4 regions of the Staphylococcus capitis subsp. capitis genome follow, and region 4 is predicted to be linked to each of the others. Evidence: riboswitches for the same ligand, from Rfam matches in the RefSeq annotation. Region 4 holds a riboswitch; each other region holds the start of a gene.
The links. Region 4 has a riboswitch for thiamine pyrophosphate ahead of V6C74_RS08475 (ECF transporter S component). Riboswitches for the same ligand answer to the same signal wherever they lie in the genome.
Positions count from the first base shown of each region.

Region 1: linked by a shared signal. The riboswitch ahead of V6C74_RS02045 (thiamine phosphate synthase) and the one ahead of V6C74_RS08475 (ECF transporter S component) in region 4 are both predicted to bind thiamine pyrophosphate.
Region 2: linked by a shared signal. The riboswitch ahead of tenA (thiaminase II) and the one ahead of V6C74_RS08475 (ECF transporter S component) in region 4 are both predicted to bind thiamine pyrophosphate.
Region 3: linked by a shared signal. The riboswitch ahead of V6C74_RS11055 (3-oxoacyl-ACP reductase) and the one ahead of V6C74_RS08475 (ECF transporter S component) in region 4 are both predicted to bind thiamine pyrophosphate.

Region 1 covers NZ_CP145263.1:415,444-421,679, forward strand. The annotation lists gene V6C74_RS02020 (DedA family protein) at 1-102, opposite strand, end outside; gene V6C74_RS02025 (thiazole biosynthesis adenylyltransferase ThiF) at 220-1,218, opposite strand; gene V6C74_RS02030 (thiazole synthase) at 1,218-1,985, opposite strand; gene thiS (sulfur carrier protein ThiS) at 1,987-2,187, opposite strand; gene thiO (glycine oxidase ThiO) at 2,171-3,289, opposite strand; gene V6C74_RS02045 (thiamine phosphate synthase) at 3,282-3,872, opposite strand; TPP riboswitch at 3,951-4,060, opposite strand; partial or broken gene V6C74_RS02050 (MFS transporter) at 4,527-5,798, shown strand; gene V6C74_RS02055 (putative quinol monooxygenase) at 5,943-6,233, shown strand.
Region 2 covers NZ_CP145263.1:784,599-790,834, forward strand. The annotation lists gene murA (UDP-N-acetylglucosamine 1-carboxyvinyltransferase) at 1-862, shown strand, start outside; gene fabZ (3-hydroxyacyl-ACP dehydratase FabZ) at 907-1,344, shown strand; gene V6C74_RS03925 (YwpF-like family protein) at 1,425-1,868, opposite strand; gene V6C74_RS03930 (single-stranded DNA-binding protein) at 2,059-2,454, shown strand; gene V6C74_RS03935 (transglycosylase family protein) at 2,849-3,574, shown strand; TPP riboswitch at 3,694-3,792, shown strand; gene tenA (thiaminase II) at 3,870-4,565, shown strand; gene thiD (bifunctional hydroxymethylpyrimidine kinase/phosphomethylpyrimidine kinase) at 4,552-5,373, shown strand; gene thiM (hydroxyethylthiazole kinase) at 5,366-6,154, shown strand; gene thiE (thiamine phosphate synthase) at 6,161-6,236, shown strand, end outside.
Region 3 covers NZ_CP145263.1:2,207,071-2,213,306, forward strand. The annotation lists gene V6C74_RS11025 (glycosyltransferase) at 1-427, shown strand, start outside; gene V6C74_RS11030 (NADPH-dependent FMN reductase) at 532-1,098, opposite strand; gene V6C74_RS11035 (Cof-type HAD-IIB family hydrolase) at 1,115-1,990, opposite strand; gene tadA (tRNA adenosine(34) deaminase TadA) at 2,097-2,603, opposite strand; gene V6C74_RS11045 (deoxynucleoside kinase) at 2,670-3,287, shown strand; gene V6C74_RS11050 (deoxynucleoside kinase) at 3,280-3,945, shown strand; TPP riboswitch at 4,023-4,122, shown strand; gene V6C74_RS11055 (3-oxoacyl-ACP reductase) at 4,217-4,969, shown strand; gene V6C74_RS11060 (HAD family hydrolase) at 5,113-5,814, opposite strand; gene V6C74_RS11065 (branched-chain amino acid aminotransferase) at 5,972-6,236, opposite strand, start outside.
Region 4 covers NZ_CP145263.1:1,704,567-1,710,802, reverse strand. The annotation lists gene purD (phosphoribosylamine--glycine ligase) at 1-678, shown strand, start outside; gene V6C74_RS08485 (energy-coupling factor transporter transmembrane protein EcfT) at 957-1,763, opposite strand; gene V6C74_RS08480 (ABC transporter ATP-binding protein) at 1,756-3,159, opposite strand; gene V6C74_RS08475 (ECF transporter S component) at 3,173-3,748, opposite strand; TPP riboswitch at 3,837-3,938, opposite strand; gene graF (glycopeptide resistance-associated protein GraF) at 4,088-4,222, opposite strand; gene V6C74_RS08465 (hypothetical protein) at 4,378-5,673, shown strand; gene V6C74_RS08460 (class I SAM-dependent rRNA methyltransferase) at 5,824-6,236, shown strand, end outside.

The DNA of each region.
Region 1 (6,236 bases), 1.2 Mb from region 4:
AATCTCTGAAGGAACTACAGGTAAGACGTTCTCTAATAAGATTAAAATAAATATAGCGGTATAGCCCCACTTACTAATAAACTCTGTAATAATCTGTTCCATTAATAACTCGTTTCTCCTTTAAATTAAGCAATGTTAATACATTGTATGTTAATTATAATAGATAATAACAATAATTGCTTAAAATTGATAATAAAGGCAAACCTAATTTGTACGAAATTATCGAATAGATTTGATTAAAGTATGATATAAACCACTAGCTTCTTCATCACTATGAACCCCGTAAGCATTCATACGTCCATCTTTAAATAGAGTAAATTCATAATTTTCATATTTGATAAGTTTAGCGAATGAAGTAGCTTTTACAATATTTCCAGGGAAATGATTTGAGTAATCAAATGCATGTTTAGGCATTCTAAATAGGTACGTATGACCACACATTTGCTCAATAGTATTTTCTTGTTTTGTTTCTAATAAGTCATATTGATGGTTTTCACACACTGGGCATTCATCATTCTTCAATATATCTACGTTCATCGCTTTATAACTAAGATCAAACGCATCGATGGTAATCATTTGCTTTGAAAATCCTTTTCCACTTAAGTAGCGAATCACTTCAGCCACTTCATAACTTGCTACAATTGAGACAATAGGTGGGAGAACACCATTAATAGCACAACTTTCTCCAGTCTCAGGTATGGTTTGCATGAGACATTTTAAACAAGGACCTTGGTAATCAATGCCGTAAACAGTTCCTTTACTACCTACAGCTGCTCCATAGACCCACGGTATTTCATACTTATGACACACTTCATTTATGAGAAATCTCACTTTAAAATTATCCATTCCATCAATAATAATGTCTGGATTAATCTCACTTACGATATCCTCAATATTTGAAGAAGTGACTTCAACATCATAAGCAGTAAGAGTGACTTCTGAGTTGGTTTGACTCACCTTATTTTTTACAGCTTCAACTTTAGAAACAAGATGATAGGCATCTTCTTCGTCATAAAGCGTTTGACGATGTAAATTTGATGTTTCAACGATGTCCATGTCTATAACTGTAAGATGATTAGCACCCATGCGAGCAAGCTGGTCTATGATATGGCTCCCTAGAGCTCCAGCACCAAAGACAAGTATTTGTGATGTAGAGAGTTGATGTTGTCCGTCTTCGCCAAAAGGGTGAAATCTCGTTTGTCTATCGTAGCGTGACATTATAGAAAACCTAAACCTTCAGTAGGGCTTGATGCTTGTGCAGTATATTTTACTGGTATACGTCCAGCTTCGTATGAAAGTCTACCCGCATTAATTCCAAGCTTCATTGCTTCAGCCATTTTAACAGGATCTTTAGCTGCAGAAATCGCTGTGTTGAGTAATATACCGTCAGCGCCTAGCTCCATTGCATGACATGCATCTTTCGGTGAACCGATACCTGCATCAACAATAACCGGTACATTTGCATTTTCAATAATATAACTTAAATTAAGTGGATTATTAATACCACGACCAGTTCCAATAGGGGATGCAAGTGGCATGACTGCATGTACACCTAGTTCTTCCAAACGTTTCGCCAAGACGAGGTCATTTGAGATATATGGACATACGATATATCCTTTTTCTAAAAGTACCTTACAACCTTCATATGTTTCAAATGGATCAGGAAGTAACGTTTCGTCATCGCCAATAACTTCAACCTTAATCATGTCACATACACCTGCATGGTTAGCAATTTCAGCAATTCTAATTGCTTCTTCAGCTGTTTTAGCACCTGCTGTATTCGGAAAAGTAATAAAGTCTTCTAAGTTAACGTTAGCTAAAGGATTAGGTAAATCACGATCATATAAATTCATACGACGAACAGCAAAGGTTAAAACATTGGTTTCTGAAGCTGCAATCGCTTGTGATTGAATATCTTCATTGTCAAATTTACCAGTACCTAATAATAAACGAGATTGTAATTCTAAATTTCCAATTTTAAACATTTTATCCGCCTCCAACAATTTCTAATAATTCTAATCGATCATCTTCTCTAACAGTATGTTCATGATACTTATCTTGTTTAATTAATTCTTTATTGAATTCAACGATGACGCGCTTAGGATCTAATTCTAGCGCTGTTAAAACATCATAAATTGATTGTTCTTGGTCAAAGTTGAATGAGTCTCCATTAATAATACACTTCATAATTGTTCCTCCTTTTCACACTAAAGCTTGAATAACGGGGTGGTTTAATGCCAGAAATTAACCAATTTGCTATATCGCGTCCAATTACGGGAGATAATAAAATCCCATTACGGTAGTGCCCTGTAACAACGAACAAGCCATCATCAATTTGATCCATCATTGGCATTTCATTATTCGTGTAAGGACGAACACCTGACCATTCTTTTAGAACACGACTATTCTTAAGTTCTGGAACACGAGCGCTTGCATGATCTAAAAGCCAATTTAAACCGCCTTTTGATGTGCCTACAGAGTAATTGTTAAATTCACTTGTTGCTCCTATTAAGAAACGATTGGGTTGTTTTGGAACGATATAACATCCATTAGTCATAAATAATGTCTCTTTAAGTTCTAGTTCATCATGTTCCAGTAATAGAACTTCGCCTTTAACTCCAATGACTTCTCTAGGAAGAGAGTAGTTTTTTAATAATTGAGAGGACCAAGCACCACTTGCAATGATCACTTTATGTGCTTCAATAGGTGACATTTGGTCAGTACACACAGCGTAGTAGCCATTTCTTCTATCAATCGATTGAACCTCTTGGTGATAATATCGTGTGATGTGATGTTGTTGTAACGATTTAAACAAAGCTTTCGTGTATTTATTAGCATTGATTTGACCATCATTTGGTATATGAATTGCGCCATAAGCTGGTTCAACATTCCCATTGGTAAGCTGTATAAGTTCATCATTGGATAGTAGTTTGACACTAGAATCCATTTGTCTAAGGAACTCATATTGACGTGTGAGTGATTCGAGGTCATCTTCTTGGTTAGCAATCTTAATAAGTCCTGAATCTTTGAACTGTATGTCGATTCCAGTCTCATTTAATAAAGATTCGCTTAATTTAGGAAACATCCCACGCGATTCAATGGCTAATTTATATAAATCGTTATCTTCAATAAACTCATTTTGTGCTCCTAACATGCCTCCAGCTTTATATGAAGCATGTTTACCTGGAACATCTCGGTCGATGATCGCGATGTCATAATTTGTTGCGCTTAATTGTCTAGCAATTGACATACCTATGACACCAGAGCCAATAATAAGTACATCATGCATGTTGCAACCACTTCCTTCTTAATTCCTTAATTTCTTTTAAAGACGCATTCATGAAAAATGAAATAGCACAAATACCATCAAATCCATATTCCAGCTTTGAAATCGTTTGTTCAGAAATTCCTCCGATAGCATAAATAGGTATAGGTAGAGTTAATGCTTCTACAATTTCATCATGTGAACGTGGCGCGTCATGCGGATGTGAGGGAGTAGGGAAAATATGACCGTAAAAAACATAATCAATTCCTTCATCTATACATGTATAAATAGTATCTATGCTATGTGTGGACATACCCACTTGGATTTCTGGATGTGATTTTTTATATGCAAAAGCTGTTTTAACATTTTCTTTAAAATGAATACGACTAAGGTTTAATTCTTCTAATAATGCCGTGTCACTATGAATAATCATTTTATCCTTAGGAAAACCTTGGTTAATGAGTTGAATCAAAATCTTCTTTAATTCATTTTTTGGCATAGACGTCCGAATTAATAGGGCATCAATACCTTCCTCGATATTTAAGAAGTGTTCTAAGTCTTGTGTTGTAAGTGTCTTATCGTAAGTTATTGCGATAAATATGTGCATCACCTCAAATTTATAAATAAAAAAACGCTACCTCCCTGAATGGGAAATAGCGCTTAAATCATCTATATAAGTCCTAAAACTCTCTTGTCGCCACTTCCCTACGCCAGTATGAACTGGATCAGGTTCTAGGAATTATAAAGTCACTTCTTTACTCTCAGCCCTAAACAAAGGCACTTCCAGTGGATTGATATGAAATTGTATCAAAAAATTTCAAACTTTTTCTTTGAATTCAGTTTACTATTTTTAGGAATATTCTTCAAACTTCTTTAGCTTTTATTAATCATATTCAATTTATGCATAAAATTACATATATGCTTCATATAATGAATAAAAAATAATTACTTTAATGTTTTAAGCTACTCAATTTTATAAAAAATATGGTTTTAGACACCATTATATAAGTGAATCTAAATCACATGCTTAAAACTGGAGATTCCAGTAAAATATACGAAAAATATACATTTTTTAAAGAAATTTCGTCTAAACTATTGTAACCGTTTTCACAACGTGCTATATTATATAAAAATTGTAGCGCTACAACTTTAAAAAGTTGTTCTAAAAAGGGTAGTTTTAACAGTCATCGCAGGGAATTTCTGAAACTTAACGACATCTTATATAGAAACAACATAATTTAAATGGAAGTAGGAAACAAATATGAATGAAAAACGCAGTAATGTACGCTGGTATTTTGCAATTGGGTTCTTCCTCATCGGTGTAATTGCATATATGGATAGGTCTAATATTTCATATATTGCAGCTCCAATGATGAAAGATTTAGGTATGACAAAAACACAATTTGGTTTATTAGCCTCATTTTTCTCACTAGGTTATGCATTTATGCAAGTGCCTTCTGGAATGTTATCTGAGAAATTTGGTCCTCGTAAAATGATTACTATAGCTCTCGTATGGTGGAGTGCATTCACAATTTTGACAGGTATGATTAAACATCACGGTTTATTATATTTTGTAAGATTTTTATTCGGAGTGGGTGAAGCCCCAATGTACCCATCGAATGCTGTATTTAACTCATTTTGGTTTGCTAAAAACGAAAAAGGAAGAGCTTCGAGTGCTCTTCTAGCTGGGTCTTATTTTGGACCAGTACTAGCACCGATTATCACAATTGCAATTGTTAATGCCTTTAACTGGCAAGCAGCATTTTATATCTTTGGTGCAGTTGGTACTGTTATGGCTATCTTATGGGCAATCATTGCTAAAGATTTACCTGAGCATCACAAAATGGTAAGTGAAGCGTAGAAGAAATATATCACTGAGCATCGTGATATTGTTGCAACTGAAAAGTCTTTACCACCTTGGAAACGTTTCTTAAGTCACTTTAGTTTCTATGCAATTGCACTACAATATTTTGTAGTACAATTCGTTATCGCATTATTCTTAATTTGGTTACCAACATATTTGGCTGAGCAATATCATGTGGATTTCAAAGATATGGCAATCAGTTCATTGCCATGGTTGTTTATGTTCTTCCTTATACTCTCAGCTGGGGCAATCTCAGACAAAATTTTAAATTCTGGGCAGTCACGATTTGTAGCGCGTGGTGCGATTGCTATCGCTGGATTTGTAGTGTTCTCTGTATCAATCTTTTTAGCAGTTCATACTGATAACTTATACATGACAATTGTTTGGTTATCCTTATGTTTAGGTGGCGTAGGTATTTCAATGGGTATGAGCTGGGCAGCAGCGACTGACCTTGGTCGTAACTTCTCAGGCACAGTGTCTGGTTGGATGAACTTATGGGGGAACATCGGCGCACTAATTAGCCCATTACTTGCCGGTATAGTAGTCGATCAACTAGGTTGGTCAATGACATTACAATTATTAATTGTTCCTGCAGTTATAGCTGCTATTCTATGGTTCTTCGTTAAACCAGATCAACCACTTGTTGTAGATGAAGAACAATCAAATTAATATTTTTATCTCGAACATACTAAGATTCCCAAACCACTCATCTTAGTATGTTTTTTATTTTCTTCTGAATTTACAAGAGTTTAAAGCATGATGTTTCAGGTTATCTATGTATTAAACTGTTAAGAAGTTGAGGAGATGATTCATATGATTATCATTAATGCTAAGATTAAAGTTGATGAAAATAAACGCGAAGATTACTTACAATTAATGGCTGACTTAGTGGAACATTCTAGACAAGAAAAAGGAAATTTATTCTATCATCACTATGAAGATGTAAGCGAAGCGAATACATTTGTGGTCGTTGAAAATTATAAAGATGAAAATGCTGTTGAAGAACACAATCAATCTGAACACTTCCAAACATTTAGCCAAAATATTAGTAAGTTTATTACTGAGGAACCTAAGATAGATGAAAGTCGAACAGTAGAAAAATAATTC
Region 2 (6,236 bases), 920 kb from region 4:
ACTAGGTGCCGAAATTCATTTAGAAAATGGTAATATTTATGCTAATGCTAAAAATGGATTAAAAGGTACTCAAATTCATTTAGATTTTCCAAGTGTAGGAGCAACACAAAACATTATCATGGCAGCTTCACTTGCATCAGGAAAATCAATTATTGAAAATGCTGCTAAAGAACCAGAAATTGTAGATTTAGCCAACTATATTAATGAAATGGGCGGTAAAATTACTGGTGCTGGAACAGATACAATCACTATACACGGTGTTGATAAATTACATGGTGTAGAACATTCAATCATTCCAGATAGAATTGAAGCGGGAACATTATTAATCGCCGGTGCAATCACACGTGGAGATATCCTTGTTCGAGGTGCCATCAAAGAGCATATGGCAAGCTTAGTATATAAACTTGAAGAGATGGGGGTTAATTTAGACTTCAAAGAAGACGGTATTCAAGTTTCTGCTGAAGGTGACTTAAAGCCTGTTGATGTAAAAACATTACCACATCCAGGTTTCCCAACTGATATGCAATCACAAATGATGGCTTTATTACTTACAGCAAATGGGCATAAAGTTATTACTGAAACGGTCTTTGAAAATAGATTTATGCATGTAGCCGAGTTCAGAAGAATGAATGCAAATATTAATGTTGAAGGTAGAAGTGCTAAAATTGAAGGAAAAAGTCAATTACAAGGCGCACAAGTTAAAGCTACAGATTTAAGAGCTGCAGCAGCATTGATCTTAGCAGGTTTAGTTGCGGAGGGTACTACTCAAGTTACTGAACTTAAACATTTAGATCGAGGCTATGTAAATTTACATGGAAAATTAAAAGACCTTGGTGCAGATATCAAACGTATTAATGATTAAATCATTTTTAAACATCAAAGTTTACATTTCGGAGGTTTAATGTAATGGAAACAATTTTTGACTATAATCAAATTAAACAAATTATCCCTCATAGACAACCGTTCTTATTAATTGATAGAGTTGTTGAATATGAAGAAGGAAAACGTTGCGTGGGTTTAAAGCAAGTTTCTGGTAATGAACCATTTTTCCAAGGGCATTTTCCTGAATACGCAGTAATGCCAGGTGTATTAATAACTGAAGCACTAGCTCAAACTGGAGCCGTAGCGATGTTAAACAATGAAGAGAATAAAGGTAAAATAGCTTTATTCGCTGGTATTGATAAATGTCGTTTCAAAAAACAAGTGACACCTGGTGATACGTTAATGTTAGAAGTAGAAATTACTAAAATTAAAGGTCCAATCGGTAAAGGTAGTGCGAAAGCTACAGTCGATGGTCAACTTGCTTGTAGCTGTGAACTAACATTTGCTATTCAAGATGCTTAAACTATTCCTTATTATAAAAGGAGTGTATCAAGAACTAATTGAGATGAATTAGTTCCTTTTACACTCCTTTTTTTATTTATTTAATTTCTTTCAAATTTTTCTTCTTTTAGTTTAGGTTTAGATTGCATCATTCGATTAAAGGTCTTCTTAAGCTCTTCACCAGTTAAACCATCATCTACCAATTCCTCTAGTAAGCTTTCGGCATAGACTTGTCTTAAAGTATAAATATGACATTCCAAAACAACAGACATTGATTTTTTAAAATTAGCGACATTTTTAACCGTAGCATCAAATAAAGCTGGATCATTTGCAGGTCTAGTGATGACTACTCTAATATCTAATAATTGTTTATCATCCATATATGTTTTAAATGTTTCATAGTGCTCATTTGAAATAATAATCTCAAGTAACCAGCCTGTTCCACTACCTTCTTTATTTATAATAACGCCATCTTCGATTTCATATTCTGAAACGCCACCATTCTCATTTACAATTTGAAACCGAACAGCCTTAAATGTTTTCATTATTTCACATCCCAATTGTTTTTTAAATATACAATAAATTAAATTATAAGCAGTTATGAACTTAATTAATGATTATTTTCTTTAAATATATCAAAAACATACTACAAATAGCTATCATTTTAAGGGTATTTGTAATTTTGACCAAATTATAACCCGTCAATTATTATGTATTACAAGAAGGAGGTGACACATGTTAAACAAAATAGTAATAGTAGGAAGGTTGACTAAAGATGCTCAAATTTATGAGAAGGAGGATAGTAAGGTCGCAACATTTTGTGTAGCAACTGAAAGAAATTACAAAGATGAAAATAATGAAATATCAAGTGATTATTTATTGTGTAAAGCTTTCGGCAAAACAGCAACCAATATCGAAAAATATACTAGTCAAGGTACATTAGTAGGTATAACAGGACAAATGCGTTCAAGAAAATATGAAAAAGAAGGACAAAAGCATTTTGTAACCGAACTATATGTAGAAACAATTAAATTTATGTCTCCAAAAACTAAACATAATGAAATCCTCTCTCAAAATCAATACGATGAAGACACTTATCATTCAGACGACATTGAAATTATTAATATTTAAAAATTAATTCTCTCCCTAAACTCCATCCTATTTTTAATAAAAATTAAATTATCCTTTTCTTTCAATTATACTCAAGCGACCTACTTTGATCGGCCAATATTAAAGTAAGGTCGCTTTTAATATTTAAGTCATCAATCATTCAATCAACTTATAATTATCTGACAGATTTCAATTATATTACAAACTTGTTTAAGAATCGATACAATCTCAAAACTGTCATGACAGTTTTGAGTAGAAATTTAATTCCAATTATAATTAATATTCATTGTAATTCGAGTGTAAAAAAGAGCTTGTTTTTTTTATTTCACTGTAACCTACACTGTTTATACAGATGTTAGAGTAGTACTTGTAAATTAGTTAAGAAAACAAATCACTTTTAGGAGGATTTTTAATAATGAAAAAGACAATTATTGCATCATCATTAGCAGTAGGATTAGGCGTTGTAGCAGGTAATGCTGGACACGACGCACACGCAAGTGAAGCAACAAACGTTGATAAAGCAGAATTAGCTCAAAAAGCTCAATCAAATGACCAATCATTAAACGAAAGCCCTATCCAAAAAGGTGCTTATAACGTAAACTTTGATTACAATGGTTTCAATTATCACTTTGAATCAAATGGTACTCACTGGAGCTGGAACTATGCACAAAATGGTCAAGCTACTCCACAACAAGATGTAAGCAACCAAACTTCAGCTGACCAAGTAAGTTCACAACAACAAACTAGCCAAGCTCAACAAGCTCAACCAGAACAAACTTCTGCTCCACAAACTGAGCAAACTCAACAACCACAAGCTAAAGCAACTACTTCTTACAGTGCACCAACTAACAACACTGCAAGTAGTCAAGCTTCATCAAACCAAGCTTCAAGTGGTTCATCAGTAAACTTAAATTCACACTTAAAACAAATTGCTCAACGTGAATCAGGTGGCGACATCCACGCTATCAACCCTTCAACTGGCGCAGCTGGTAAATTCCAATTCTTACAATCAACTTGGGATTCAGTAGCTCCAGAACAATATAAAGGTCAATCTCCAGCTAACGCTCCAGAAAGCGTACAAGACGCTGCAGCAGTTAAATTATACAACACTGCAGGCGCTAGCCAATGGGTAACTGCATAATTTAAATATATGATTATTAACCATCTTCTCAATATGAGAAGATGGTTTTTTTATTTAGAAGCACATTTAATTGATTTAGTGAGAGTCGTTTGATAATGTAATTATTGAATTAAATAAATATTAACTACTAGGGGAGCCACAAGGCTGAGATGATATGATTCAGACCCTTATAACCTGATTTGGTTAGTACCAACGTAGGAAAGTAGTCTTTATCAAATAAGCATCGCTATGCCCAGATTTAGCTACTTTTCATTGTTGGAAAGTAGTTTTTTTATTATCCAAGGAGGCTTATTTAATGAAATTTTCACAAGAATTAAGGGAAGAAGCTCAACCAATTATTGAAAGAATTTACAATGATAACTTTATTCAAGAATTATTAGCTGGGACTTTACCTAAACAAGCAGTACGTCAATATTTAAGAGCGGATGCATCATATTTAAAAGAATTTACAAACTTATATGCCTTACTTATTCCAAAGGTTCACACTATGCAAGATGTAAAATTCTTAGTCGAACAGATTGAATTCATGTTAGATGGTGAAGTAGAGGCACATGAAGTACTGGCTGATTATATCAATGAATCTTATGAAGAAATTGTTAAAGAAAAAGTTTGGCCACCAAGTGGAGATCACTATATTAAGCATATGTATTATAATGCTTATGCTCATGAAAATGCAGCATACACTATAGCTGCAATGGCACCTTGTCCTTACGTATATGCAGTTATAGCTAAGCGTGCGATTAAAGATCCTAAATTAAATAAAGATTCAATTACCGCAAAGTGGTTTGATTTTTATAGTACTGAAATGGATCCACTTGTTGATGTTTTCGATCAATTGATGGATCGTTTAACGGAAGAATGTACTGATAAAGAAAAGCAAGAAATCAAAGAAAACTTCTTGCAAAGTACAGTACATGAGCGCCATTTCTTTAATATGGCTTATATCGATGAAAAATGGGATTTTGGAGGAGAAAACCATGAACAAGCCTAAAATAGCATTAACGATAGCTGGAACAGATCCCACTGGTGGCGCAGGGGTAATGGCTGATTTAAAATCTTTCCATTCATGTGGCGTATACGGTATGGCAGCAATCACTAGCATTGTCGCTCAAAATACTCTAGGTGTTCAGAGCATTCATAATTTGGAAACAAGTTGGGTACAAGAGCAACTTGATAGTGTTTTTGATGATGAATTACCACATGCTATAAAAACAGGAATGATTGCAACTAAAGAAACAATGGAACTGATACAAAGTTATTTGAAAAAGTATTCAGATATTCCTTATGTTATTGATCCTGTTATGTTGGCGAAGAGTGGAGATTCACTCATGGACGATGATACTAAATCTCACTTACAAACTACCTTATTACCTTTAGCTGATGTTGTAACACCAAATATTCCTGAAGCAGAGGAAATTACTGGTTTAAAAATAGATAGTGAAGACAATATCCGCAAAGCAGGAGATATTTTTATCAATGAGATTGGTAGTAAAGGCGTTGTTATTAAAGGTGGTCATTCTGCTGATTTAAATAACGCTAAAGATTTCTTATTTACGAAGGACGATTTTTATACTTTTGAAAATAAACGCTTCGATACTAAACATACACACGGAACTGGTTGTACATTTTCAGCAGTAATCACTGCAGAACTAGCTAAAGGTCGTTCTATATATCAAGCAGTAGAAAAAGCTAAGTCGTTTATTTCAATGAGTATTGAACATACGCCTGAAATTGGTAAAGGAAGAGGTCCAGTGAATCACTTTGCATATTTAAAGAAGGTAGGTTTAGATGATGAATAATTTAGAAAGATTACGTTCAGAAAATCCACTTATTGTTTGCTATACCAATGACGTTGTTAAAAATTTTACAGCTAACGGGTTACTTAGTTTAGGAGCAAGTCCAGCAATGAGTGAAGCACCTGAAGAAGCAGAAGAATTTTACAAAGTGGCAAGTGCATTAGTGATTAATATAGGTACACTAACTCATGATAATGAAGAAGATATCATGAAAATAGGGAGAATCGCTAACGAACAAGGTACGCCAATTGTCTTCGACCCCGTGGCAGTAGGCGCGTCTTCTTACAGAAAACAATTTTGTAAGAGATTTTTAGAACAAATTGAAGTTTCTGTAATAAAGGGAAACGCATCAGAACTACTTACGCTTGTTGACTCTCAAACTACGATGAAAGGAACAGATAGTGATAGTTCACTTGATGCAGTTGAAATTGCTAGAAAGGCCCATAAAAATCTCGAAACAGCAATTGTCATTACAGGTAAGGAAGACGTTGTCGCACAAAATAATCAAATTGTTAAACTTGCTAATGGCTCACCTCTTCTAGCTAAAATTACCGGTGCAGGTTGCCTTTTAGGTGGAGTAGTGGCAAGCTTCTTATTTAGAAATACTCGACCAGAAATTGAACAGTTAATTGAAGCGGTTAGTGTGTACAATATTGCTGCAGAATTAGCTGAAAATAAAAACCATGTCCATGGCCCTGGATCATTTTTACCAGAATTGCTCGATCAAATGTATCAAATTGATGAGACAACATTTGAAAAATATGTACATAAAGTAGAGGTTTAATCTTATATGTTTAGCTCAGAGCAATTACAAGTATATTTTATTTGTGGAACTCAAGACATACCAGAAAATAGAACCATTGAAC
Region 3 (6,236 bases), 500 kb from region 4:
ATATGGTTTTGGGCCTAAAGAAAGTAAACTTAAAACATTAATTAATGATTATCATGTAGAAAATCATGTATTTTTAAGAGGATTTCTTAATGACTTAACAGAAGAATTTAAAACAGCATATGTTAATTTAATTACAAGTAATATGGAAGGATTCTCATTAGCACTATTAGAAGCTCAATCGCATGGTGTTCCTTCTATTAGCTATAATATTAAATATGGACCAGGTGAATTAATTATTCCTGATTATAATGGCTCACTAGTAGAGTTTAACAATGAAGATCAACTATATGAAACTGTGAAGGCTCTACTGGAAGAACCGGAATTACAACAAAAATATGCTCAAAATAGTATTGAATCATCCAAAAATTTTAGTAAGGATGCCATTATAAATAGATGGCAACAATTAATAAATGATATCAATACATAGATTTTAGAATATCAGCCCATAAAAATAATAGCAGTAAGCCGGTTTTAATTAAGAACCTTCTTACTGCTACTTTTATTTAAAATTATATTGTATAACTGTACGTTTTATTTTAAATGTTCATAAGGACTGTTATTTACAAATGAAACGATTTGATCTACGAATAATTTTGCACGTAATTGGAATTCACTATCCTCTAAGTATAATGTGCCATCGTCTAATTTTGCGTAATCTGAATCATGTGTAGCAATTTGTGTAGGAACTGCAATACCTAATAAACTGCGTATAATCACTCTTAAATGTGATAATGGTTCTGAACTTACAATACCTCCACTATTTCCAATGAGACCCACCGGTTTCATTTTGAAATAATCCATATTTAAATGATCTAGAGCGTTCTTAAGTATGCCAGAAAATGAGCCATGATAATTAGGCGTTCCAAGAATAAAGAAATCCGCTTCCATTGCTTTATCCTGAAGCTCTTTAACATTATTTTTAATATCTTCAGCAGCTTGTGTTGTACCAGAAAAGTCTAATTGATGAATTGGTTTCTCAGCTAAATCAAATATATCTACATCAACATCATGTTCATCTAATTGACCTATAAGGTATTTAGCTAAAGCATTAGTATGAGAACCTACTCTAGCACTGCCTACAATTATTAATCCTTTCATCTTTTACACCTCTTAATTATGTTAATTGATTCTCTTCTTTTAAAAATTTCTTAATTGCTTTACCGACTCCGCTGTTTTCATTTGAATCAGTCACATACTTAGCGACTGTCTTAACTTCTGGTGCAGCATTATCCATTGCGACCGAATAACCGACTCTTTCAAGCATTGAGACATCATTTAAGTTATCCCCTAGTGCCATGACATCTTTTAAATCAATGCCGAGTTGTTTCGCAATAGTAGATAAAGCTATGCCTTTTTGCGCATCTGAATGTGTAATTTCTAAATTACCTCTTGAAGATGAAGAAACTGCAAGGTTTGGTGATTGAGCTAATTCTTGACCTACAAGATCAATTTTTTCTAAATCAGAATCGAACGCTAAAATTTTCATGATTAATTCACCAGGAATATCTTCAATTTTGTCATAATTATCAACAATTTTTAAAGTTCCATTATCTATACGTTTTTGAATACTGTTCTCGATTTTCTCAACATCTGCTTTTTGACCAGCACGTTCAGCGATATCAATATAAATTTCTAAGTCTCTTTGAGGATTTTCCGTATAAATCCCTCTATTTGTGTAAACTTGATAATATATGTCTTTTTCTTTCAATGTAGACGTTATCTTACTCACTAAAGAATGATTAAGATGAGATGTACTCATAATATTGAACGTTTCATCGCGAACTTCGGCTCCGTTCAAGCAGATATATGGTACTTTTAAATCTGTTTCAGCAACTGGTGTATTCGCTTCGTAAAATGCACGCCCTGTCGCGATAACAACAGTGATACCATGTTCTTGTGCAAATTTAATCGCTTCTTGGTTCTCTTGAGAAATTTCGTGTGCAGCATTAAGGAGCGTTCCATCCATATCTGTTGCAATTAGCTCTATCATTCGTTGACCTCGTTTCTTCCCGTTTGTAGGTATTTATTTTTAATTTAGGTTTTTAAATTTAATTTTTGAAAAGGTTAGCATGTATTGTCACTCTTTTCATACACAATTATTCTAACAAATTTGTGTCATTTTGTATCTTTGCTTGTTTGAGTGCCTTCTTTTGTTGGCGAATATTTTTGAAGAAATCACGTAAAAGTGTGCTGCATTCATTTTCCAAAATACCCGACTCAACAATAGCTCTGTGGTTGAATTGAGGCTTCTCTAACAAGTTCATCAAACTGCCGGTACATCCTCCCTTAGGATCAACAGCACCATAAACCACTCGTGGTATTCGACTCATCACGATGGCTCCTGCACACATCACGCAGGGTTCAAGGGTGACATAAAGAGTACATTCTTCTAAACGCCAACTACCCACTACCTTAGATGCACGTTCAATCGCAATGTGTTCAGCGTGTGCAGTAGGTAGTTGTAAGGATTCTCTTAAATTATGAGCGTGTGCAATGACTTGATCATTTTTAACAATGACAGCTCCAATGGGCACCTCCCCTAGAGCTTGTGCTTTCTGAGCTTCTTTGATTGCTAAACGCATGTAATCTTTATCAGTTCTCATATGTGTTGCAATACCTCACTTATGGTACAATACTCATTGTCTATTTTAACATTTGGAGAAGTGAATATGAATAAACCATTTATTGCAATTGAAGGACCTATAGGTGTTGGTAAATCTTCACTTGCACGAATGCTAAGTCAAACGCTTGGTTATTACGAAGAGAAAGAAATTGTTGACGAAAATCCTTTTCTATCAGACTTTTATGACGACATAGAAAAGTGGAGCTTTCAAACAGAAATGTTCTTTTTATGTAACAGATATAAACAAATTCAAGATATCGAGGCGTTAGAACAAGGCGTTGTAAGTGATTACCACATACATAAAAATAAAATATTTGCAAATAACACATTAGATTCGAAAGAGTTCGATAAATTCAGTCGCATTTATGATATTTTGACTGAAGATCTTGAAATGCCTAATATGATTATCTTTTTAGATGCAGATTTAGATGTTCTCAAAGCTAGAATAGCTAAACGTAATCGTAATTTTGAACATACTATTGAGGATGATTATTTATTAAAGCTGAAACAAGATTATAAAGCTTATTATGAATCCTTGAAAAATGAGGGCGCGAATGTCATACGTATTGACACAACTGAGAAAGATTTTGTTAACAATAGTGACGACTATAAAGAAATTTTAGAATTAATAAAACCAATGATTGGAGATAATATAGATGAATAATTTTGGTATTCCTCAAAATGCGATTATCACTATTGCAGGTACTGTGGGCGTCGGAAAGTCAACATTAACACAGGCGCTTGCTGATAAATTAAATTTTAAAACTTCTTTTGAAAATGTTGATCATAATCCTTATTTAGATAAATTCTATCATGATTTTGAGCGTTGGAGTTTTCATCTACAAATTTACTTTTTAGCGGAACGCTTTAAAGAACAAAAGCGTATGTTTGAATATGGTGGTGGCTTCGTACAGGACCGTTCTATTTATGAAGATGTTGATATTTTTGCGAAAATGCATGAAGAACAAGGTACAATGAGCCCGGAAGATTTTCACACGTATTCAGAATTATTTAACGCTATGGTAATGACACCTTATTTTCCTAAACCAGATGTGTTAATTTATTTAGAATGTGATTATGATGAAGTGATTGATCGTATTAAGCAACGTGGTCGTGATATGGAAATTAATACAGACCCTGAATATTGGAAAAAATTATTCAAACGTTACGATGATTGGATTAATAATTTTGATGCTTGTCCAGTGGTGCGCGTCAATATTAATGAGTATGATATTCACGAAAATCTGGATTCACTAGACCCAATTATCGATAAAATAGCTCATATCATCCAGACTCATCGCCAAGTTGATACAAGACCTTAAAGTGAATTGAAACTTTGCTTATATTCTATTTTTTGACAACCGATCTAATTATATATAGGTTAATACTACAAGTTAATGAATTACACTAGGGGTGTTTTTAACTGAGATGGAATCTATCCAAACCCTTTGAACCTGAATCTAGTTTAAACTAGCGTAGGAAAGTGTGATGACGCTCTTAATATTAATTTGTCATAATATGTGATGACTAAGAAGCACAACTTTTTTACGGAAGTTGCGCTTCTTTTTTTAAAAAATTTTAGGAGGATTAAAAATGGCAAAAACTGCAATTATTACTGGAAGTAGCCGTGGTTTAGGAGCGGTAATTGCTCAAACATTAATTAATAAAGGTTATAACGTTGTTGTGAATTATAAACATAGCAGAGAAAAAGCTGAAAAATTGATTGAGAATATTAGTAATGAAAAAGCAATTGCAATTCAAGCTGATGTGACAGAACGTGCCGAAGTTAACCAAATGGTCAAAGTTGCAAAGGAACATTTTGGTAATATAGACATTGTTATTAATAATGCACTAGTTAATTTTAAGTTTGATCCAAACCAACAAAAGAACTTCAAAGATTTAACTTGTGAAGATTATCAACAACAACTTGATGGCACTTTAAAAGCTGCATTTAATGTTACACAAAGTGTCATACCTCAATTTATTGAAAAACAGGCAGACAGAATTATTAATATTGGAACAAATCTATATCAAAATCCAGTCGTCCCCTATCATGAATACACGACTGCTAAAGCTGGCTTAATAGGTTTTACTCGTAATATCGCTGCAGAGCTAGGTCAATATGGTGTAACAGCCAATGTGGTTTCTGGGGGATTATTAAAAACTACTGATGCTAGTGCAGTAACGACGCCTGAGGTATTCGACTTAATCGCTCAAACGACACCGCTCAAAAAAGTGACTACGCCACAAGATGTAGCAAATATGGTTGCTTATCTAGCTTCTGATGAAGCAAGTGGTATCACTGGCCAGAATTTAACTGTTGATGGTGGGTTAACAATGAATTAATGTATGATGTTTAATAGAAAATATCGATTAAAACTTACATCTAAATTTAAATGTAGAGTGAAACCTCTTTTTTTAAAGACAAATATAATAAAAGCATGGTTACTTGAACTCACTCAAATATCCATGCTTTTTAATTAATTTTGCTATTTTTTATATTGATCTAAAATTTGTTTTACATCTTTAGCACTGTCAATAATGACATCCGCATCCGCTTCATGAAGTTCCTCTCTTTTTGCGATACCAGTTAGTACTCCTATACTTAAACCTAATTTAGCGTTTACCGCAGTTTTCATATCATTTGTAGTATCACCAATGATAGCAACTTGATCTGGTGAAACATCATAAGCATCAAATAAAGGATTCAACACTTTTGGATTGGGTTTTTCTTCAGCATGAGTTTCTGTAGAAATAATTAAATCAAATAATTCTTTAGATTGCGTTTCTTCTAGAAATTGATCTACGCCTTTTTTGGTATCACTAGTGACAATACCAATTTTATAACCTTCGTTTCTAAGTTCCTGAATAGTCTCTTGTACACCTTCAATCCAATTATTTTCAGGAACACGAGTATCAACAAGTTCTTGGCTAGTATTTCTTGCCCAATCAGATGTATCTTCTCCAGTAACTTTATTAAAAGATTTAATCATATCTCCTAATGATCCTGAACCCATAATTGAATCAGGAACAATTTTATCGTCAACAATTCCAAGTTGACGGTGTGCTACTTCTTTGTCGTGTACAGGAAATGTCTCTAATAGTTTATCAACAAGGCGCACACCGATTTTTTCCCAACTCTTATCAAATTCTATTAGCGTGCCATCTTTATCAAATAATATCCATTCCATTTTTACTTCTCTCCTGAAAATGATTTTTTGTAGTACATTCATTTACATATTATTGTAATATAGAGACTTCAATAATTATAGAAAAGTGGATTATGGTTTCTTTATTTCACAAAAAAGAGCTTTCTCGAATGAGAAAGCTCTTTCAGTGTATAACACATTAATAGTTAGGGACTTCAACTCTCCAACCATATTTATCTTCTAATTTACCGCTTTGAATACCAGTATATGTGTCATATAATTTTTGAGTGATTTCACCTGGCTCATTATTATTAATAACAATTTCTCTGTCTTCATAGCGTAACGTACCTACTGGAGAAATAACCGCTGCAGTACCTGCACCAAATACTTCTGTAAGTTCATCTTTGTCGTAAGCGTCGAATAATTCGTCAATTGAAACTTTTCTTTCTTCAACTTCGTAACCT
Region 4 (6,236 bases):
GAGTTTTCTCTTATGACATTCGTTAATGGTGATTATGCAGTTCCTTTTGATTGTATCGCTCAAGATCATAAACGTGCATATGACAATGATGAAGGGCCTAATACTGGTGGTATGGGTGCATATTGTCCCGTTCCACATATTAGTGAAAATGTACTTCGTCAAACAAATGAGCGCATTGCCCAGCCTATTGCTCAAGCGATGAGTAAAGAGGGGCATCATTTCTTTGGCTTACTTTATATTGGAGCTATTCTAACTAAAGAGGGCCCTAAGGTGATAGAGTTTAATGCGAGATTTGGGGATCCAGAAGCGCAGGTAATACTCACACGTTTAGATAGTGATTTAATGCAGCACATCATTGATTTAGAAGAACGTGAACCAATTGATTTTAAATGGAAAGAAGAAGCAGTTGTAGGAGTAATGTTAGCGTCCAAAGGATATCCAGGAGCTTATGACAAAGGGTATAAAGTTAGTGGTTTCGACTTAGATTCTCATTATTTCGTTAGTGGTTTAAAGAAAGATGGAGACCATTTTGTTAATGCTGGTGGGCGTGTGATTTTAGCCATCGGCGAAGGAGCTACGGTTAAGGATGCACAAGTTGCTGCTTATAACAATGTAGATAAAATTGAAAGTGATAATCTTTTCTATCGTAAGGATATAGGTAATAAAGCAATAAAATAGTAAAAAAGAGAGTGGGACAGAAATATAATTTGTCAAAATTATTTTCGTTGTCCCACCCCAACTTGCATTGTTTGTAGAATTTCTTGCTAAAGAAATTCTCTATGTTGGGGCCCCGCGGCAAGAATGACTAGGATTGAAAGAAGCTTGATACAAGCGCACTTTCAATTCAGACATCTACTGCCAATATGTTAAGTGAGGCTGAGACAATGAATTATGTCTCAGCCTCTTTTTAGTGTATATAGTTTATACAGATACAATCTAAAGAACCTAGCAAGATTTTATCCTAATTTACCAAAACGTACATCGTGAATGCCAGTTAATGGTATATAACTTGATAGTATGAAAGACAACCCAATAATCATTAATACACATACAATAAATACTAAATCTTTATAAGAGAAAGGTGTCTTGTAATAGTATGTTCTAGGACCATCTTTAAATCCTTTAGATTCCATCGCAACTGAGAGTTGATGAGCACGTCTTATGTTTTGACTTAATAATGGAATAACTAAATGATTTAATCTTTTGAGCCCTTTGTAATTAGAGGCATCAATCATTTGGTATCTCATTTTTAATGAGCGTCTCAATTGTATTAATGAACTAATAATTAAAGGTACCATTCGAATCGCTGCCATAAAGGCATAAGCGATTTTAGGTTTGATTTTCAGATGTTGCATTAAACTATAAAAAATCATAACTATTTGAGATGTTAATGCAATCAGAATACCAAACATTGATACTGTTATAGTTCTTAAAGAAAGATGTAAGCCGCGAACAATACTTTCTTCACTGATTTGAACAATTCCAAATTTCACTAACATATGCTCGCCATCTCCATAAAGAATCATAAATAGTGATGATAGTAGTGCGAATAGGGTGGTAACGAGTATGAATAGACCTGTAATTTTAAATTCTGTGCCATTAAATAATAGTAAGAAAATGAACATGAGTAACACGATATAAATCATAAAATCGAAATTATGAATAAAAATTATAAAGAAAAACAGTGCTATCCCTAGTATCAATTTCGTAATAATATTTACATCATCAACAAAGGTGTGACGTTTCTTCCATCTTTCAAACAACGTGTTCACCTTCAATCTCTTTAAGTATGCCATCTTCAACATGTAAACGACGTGTTGGATAGCGACGAATAATTTCAGAATCATGTGTAACCATAACAATTGTTTGTCCTTGCTTAACACGTTCTTGGAAGAGTTTAATAAGCTGGAATGTATTATGACTATCCAAACCGAATGTAGGTTCATCTAATAACACAATTTGTGCTTTTGAACTAAGAGCAGTCGCTACGCTTAATCGCCGTTTTTGTCCCGTTGATATTTCAAAGGGATGATGGTTTTTCACTTGATCTAGGTGTAGCAATTTAAGCAATTGAGTGGTTTCTTGTTCAGCATTTTCAGGGTCTAAATGATTGTAATGAATGTAAATTTCATCATAGACAGAATTCGTAATAAATTGTAATTCTGGATTTTGATACACGAGATACATATGTTTCGCTGCTTGTTTTATCTTTTTCAATTCTTCGTTTTTATAGGTCATTCGGCCTTTATATTTTATTAATTGAAGTATCGATTCGAGTAAAGATGTTTTTCCAGCACCATTTTTCCCTGTTATAGTTAGCCATTCTCCCTTATGTAATTCAAGTTCATCTATAGAAAAGAGTGTTTGTTTACCACGCACAATTTGACCTTGTTCAAATTTAAATAAGGTATGAGAAGGTTGATCACCTAGATTAATAGGACGTGGCGCATTATTCCAGGCTTTGGGATGCCATACGCCATACTCAGTTAGTAAATGTTCATAATCATTAAGGATGTGTTGAGGAGTACCATCAGCTATGATCTCTCCTTCATAATTCATTAATAGTACACGATCGACATGTTGCCAGATGTGTTCAACCTTATGTTCAACTATTAATACTGTTTGATCGTCCCACAATTCTATTAATTTCTTCCATAAATCCTCAGTTGCCTGCACATCTAACATTGCAGTTGGTTCATCTAAGAATAAGGTCTTCGCTCTTTGTAAAATGGTTTCTACTATAGCTAATTTTTGCTTCATGCCTCCGCTTAGATGATTGACATAAGTTTGATCAGAAACTTTTAAATTCACTGATTCAAGCGCTTTTTTTATCTCATTATCCATTTCACTACGAGGGATTTTACGATTTTCTAGCACAAAAGCTAACTCTTCGTATACCTTAGGCATACAGAATTGCGTATCAGGGTCTTGGAAAATAACACCACTTTGACGATCGATATGTAATTCATCATATTTCATTGGTAGTTCGATTAAATTAGGAACAATACCACTTAGTACATTAAGTAATGTGCTTTTACCCGATCCTGATGGACCGAGTAAAAGCACTTTTTCTTTATCATTAATCTCAATATTTAAGTTATCAAATATTTTTCTATCCCCGTTTGGGTATTTCAAGCGTAAATTTTTTACTTTTAACAATTAAAAAATCCCCTTATAGGTTGTCATAATCATGTTTAGAAGCAGGTCTGAAGAGTTTAGTAACTCCCGTTTTGTCGAGTGCTTTAACAAGCCAATATGACACTAACCCTGTGATAACAATTCCGCTAATTGCGCGGAATAAAATGTATAAAAATAAGTTCCATCCAGCAACTTCATTTAAATAACCGTAAAAATAATCTACAGGAAAAGTAGCGAGAGCAGTTACGAGACCAGCAAGCATTGCTACTGCTGCAGAACGAGATTGATATTTAAAAATTGCAAAAATAATTTCACAAGCTACACCTTGTAATAAAGCATAGATAATTGTAGGTATATCAAATTTACCCATTACAATGGTTTCTCCAGCTCCAGCAGCGAGTTCAGCTAAGATTGCGATACCTGGTTTTGGAATAATTAAGTAGCAAACAACTGCTGCCATGAACCATACGCCATATGTAAGTTGCTCTAAGTGGATACCTGCAACTTGCGTAATATTGTAGAAGAACCACCATAAGTTATAGATGATTGCAAAGACTACAGAAATTAATACAGTTACAAGTATTTCTGATAGTTTTAAACCTTTAGACATTGTGTCTCCTCCTAAAAAAACGCACAACCCTCCCTAGGAAAGTTGTGCGTCAGAAGATATATCTTAATGAAGTAAGTTCATCTAGATTCTATAGTTAACTACACTTTCCTACGCTAGTATCTAGCTAGATCAGGTTCAAAGGGTTTGAGGGATTCCTCATCTCAGTAAATATACACCCCTAGTGCGTCGATATTTTTAATTTAACTTAAATGTATGATTTTTCTGTTGTATTGTCAAGGCTGTTTAAAGACATGGATAAATAAGTTAGTAAAGTTTTTAATTAAAAAAACTCTCAAAGCAAAAACTTTGAGAGCGCTTCATGATTACGATATATAAAAATTAGTCTAATGTATCTTGTACATCTTTTTTAGTTTGTTCAATATCATCAGTCTTTTCTTCATTTTGCTCTTTTAGTTTTTCTTCTGTTTCTTTCGCTTTTTCAGCTGATTTCTTTTCAAATTCTTCTTTTCCCATAGTATTTCCACCCCTTATATAGGAATAATAGTTTACACATTAAGTTTACCCCGTTATTCTATAGATAAACCCTAATAGGTCTCTAGACGTATTTCATGGTTAATTTAAAGACAATTATAATATCTTCATATATAATAACGTTTGAGGTGAACAGTATGTCTTTTCTTAGGAAACACACCGAGATCATATTTAGCTACATTATCGGTATCGTTTCACTTTTCACAGGTCTCATCATTCTAATTAACTTACCATTAATAAAACAATTCAATGGTGACAAAAAAGTTAATACTCATGTACATAATGTATGGGAATTTCTTAATGCATTCTTCGCTGAAATTATAAAAGTGATGAGTAGGTTTATAGGTAGTTTCCCAATTATAAGTGCCATTATCATTATTTTATTTGGTATCTTAGTTATGCTTTTAGGTCATACTTTATTTAGAACTATAAAATATGACTATGACATATCCATTTTCTTCTTAGTTATTGGTATTATGTATTTTATCATTACATTAATATTAATGACTCAAGTTTATGGTTTCTTCGCAATTGTGTTCATTATACCGTTCATCGTTCACATTGGTTACATTGTTTATAAAGATGAATTAAATAAAAATAACCGTAAAAGTCACTACATGTGGATTATTGTGACATATGGTATTAGTTATTTAATTACACAAATTTTTTTATACGGTCGTATAGATGCGAATGAAATTGAATCAATAGATATTTTAAGTGTGAACACATTCTTCATTATAATGTGGTTATTAGGCCAAATGTCTATATGGAATTTCTTATTCTTAAGACGCTCATTACCATTAACTAAAGAAGAGTTAGGTGAGGAAGAACCTGAACTTTCTAGAACAAATAAAGGGAACGTATCTAATCAAACTAAAGTTCACTTAAAACAACTACAAGATAAGACAACAGAATATGCACGTAAGACTAGAAGAAGTGTAGATTTAGATAAAATAAGAGCTAAAAGAGATAAATTTAAAGAGAAAGTTAAAAATATTGTAGATATACAAGAAGATGATATTCCAAATTGGATGAGAAAGCCAAAATGGATTAAACCAATGTATGTTGAGTTGTTCTGTGGCGCTGTTATATTATTCTTTACATTCTTAGAATTTAATAACCGTAACGCCTTGTTCTTATCAGGAGAATGGGAACTTTCACAAACACAATATGTCGTAGAGTGGGTAACACTCATCTTATTACTATTCATCATTATTATCTTTATTGCTACGACTTTAACTTATTACTTAAGAGATAAATTTTATTATCTACAGCTCTTTATGGGTAGTATTTTATTCTTTAAATTCTTAACTGAATTTATCAATATTATGATTCACGGTCTATTGTTATCAATTTTCATCACACCAATTTTACTGCTAATGTTAATTGCAATGATTGTTGCTTATTCATTACAGTTAGGAGAGAAACCATAATTCATTAATAAAAGTCATTGTTATTGTTTATTCAATAGCAGTGGCTTTTTTAAATATAATTACAGACTGATATTTGTTAAAATAATTTTTGAAATTGTGCATACGGTTTATTTTTAGAAAAAGAGAATAGAAAGTGAGGTAAAGGTGAAAATGAAAATAGCAACGTTGAACAAAGGTAAAGAAACGAAATATCTTAATCAATATCCTTTAATAGATGAGGAAGATATTTACCAACATGATCACTTAAAAGAAGGGGATTTAGTTAAGATTGTGACTGATCAACAGCAATACATTGCTACTGGTTATGTTGGCCGTCAACATAAAGGATTGGGTTGGGTATTAAGCTACGATGAGAATGAAGACATTAATACTCAATTTTTCGTAAAATTATTTGAAAAAGCATTAGATGAAAGAGAATACTATTTTAATATTGATGGTACAAATGCTTTTAGACTTTTTAACGCTGAGGGTGACGGCGTTGGTGGTTTAACAATCGATAATTATGATAGCCATTTATTAATTCAATGGTATTCAAAAGGAATTTATAAATTTAGATACCTTAT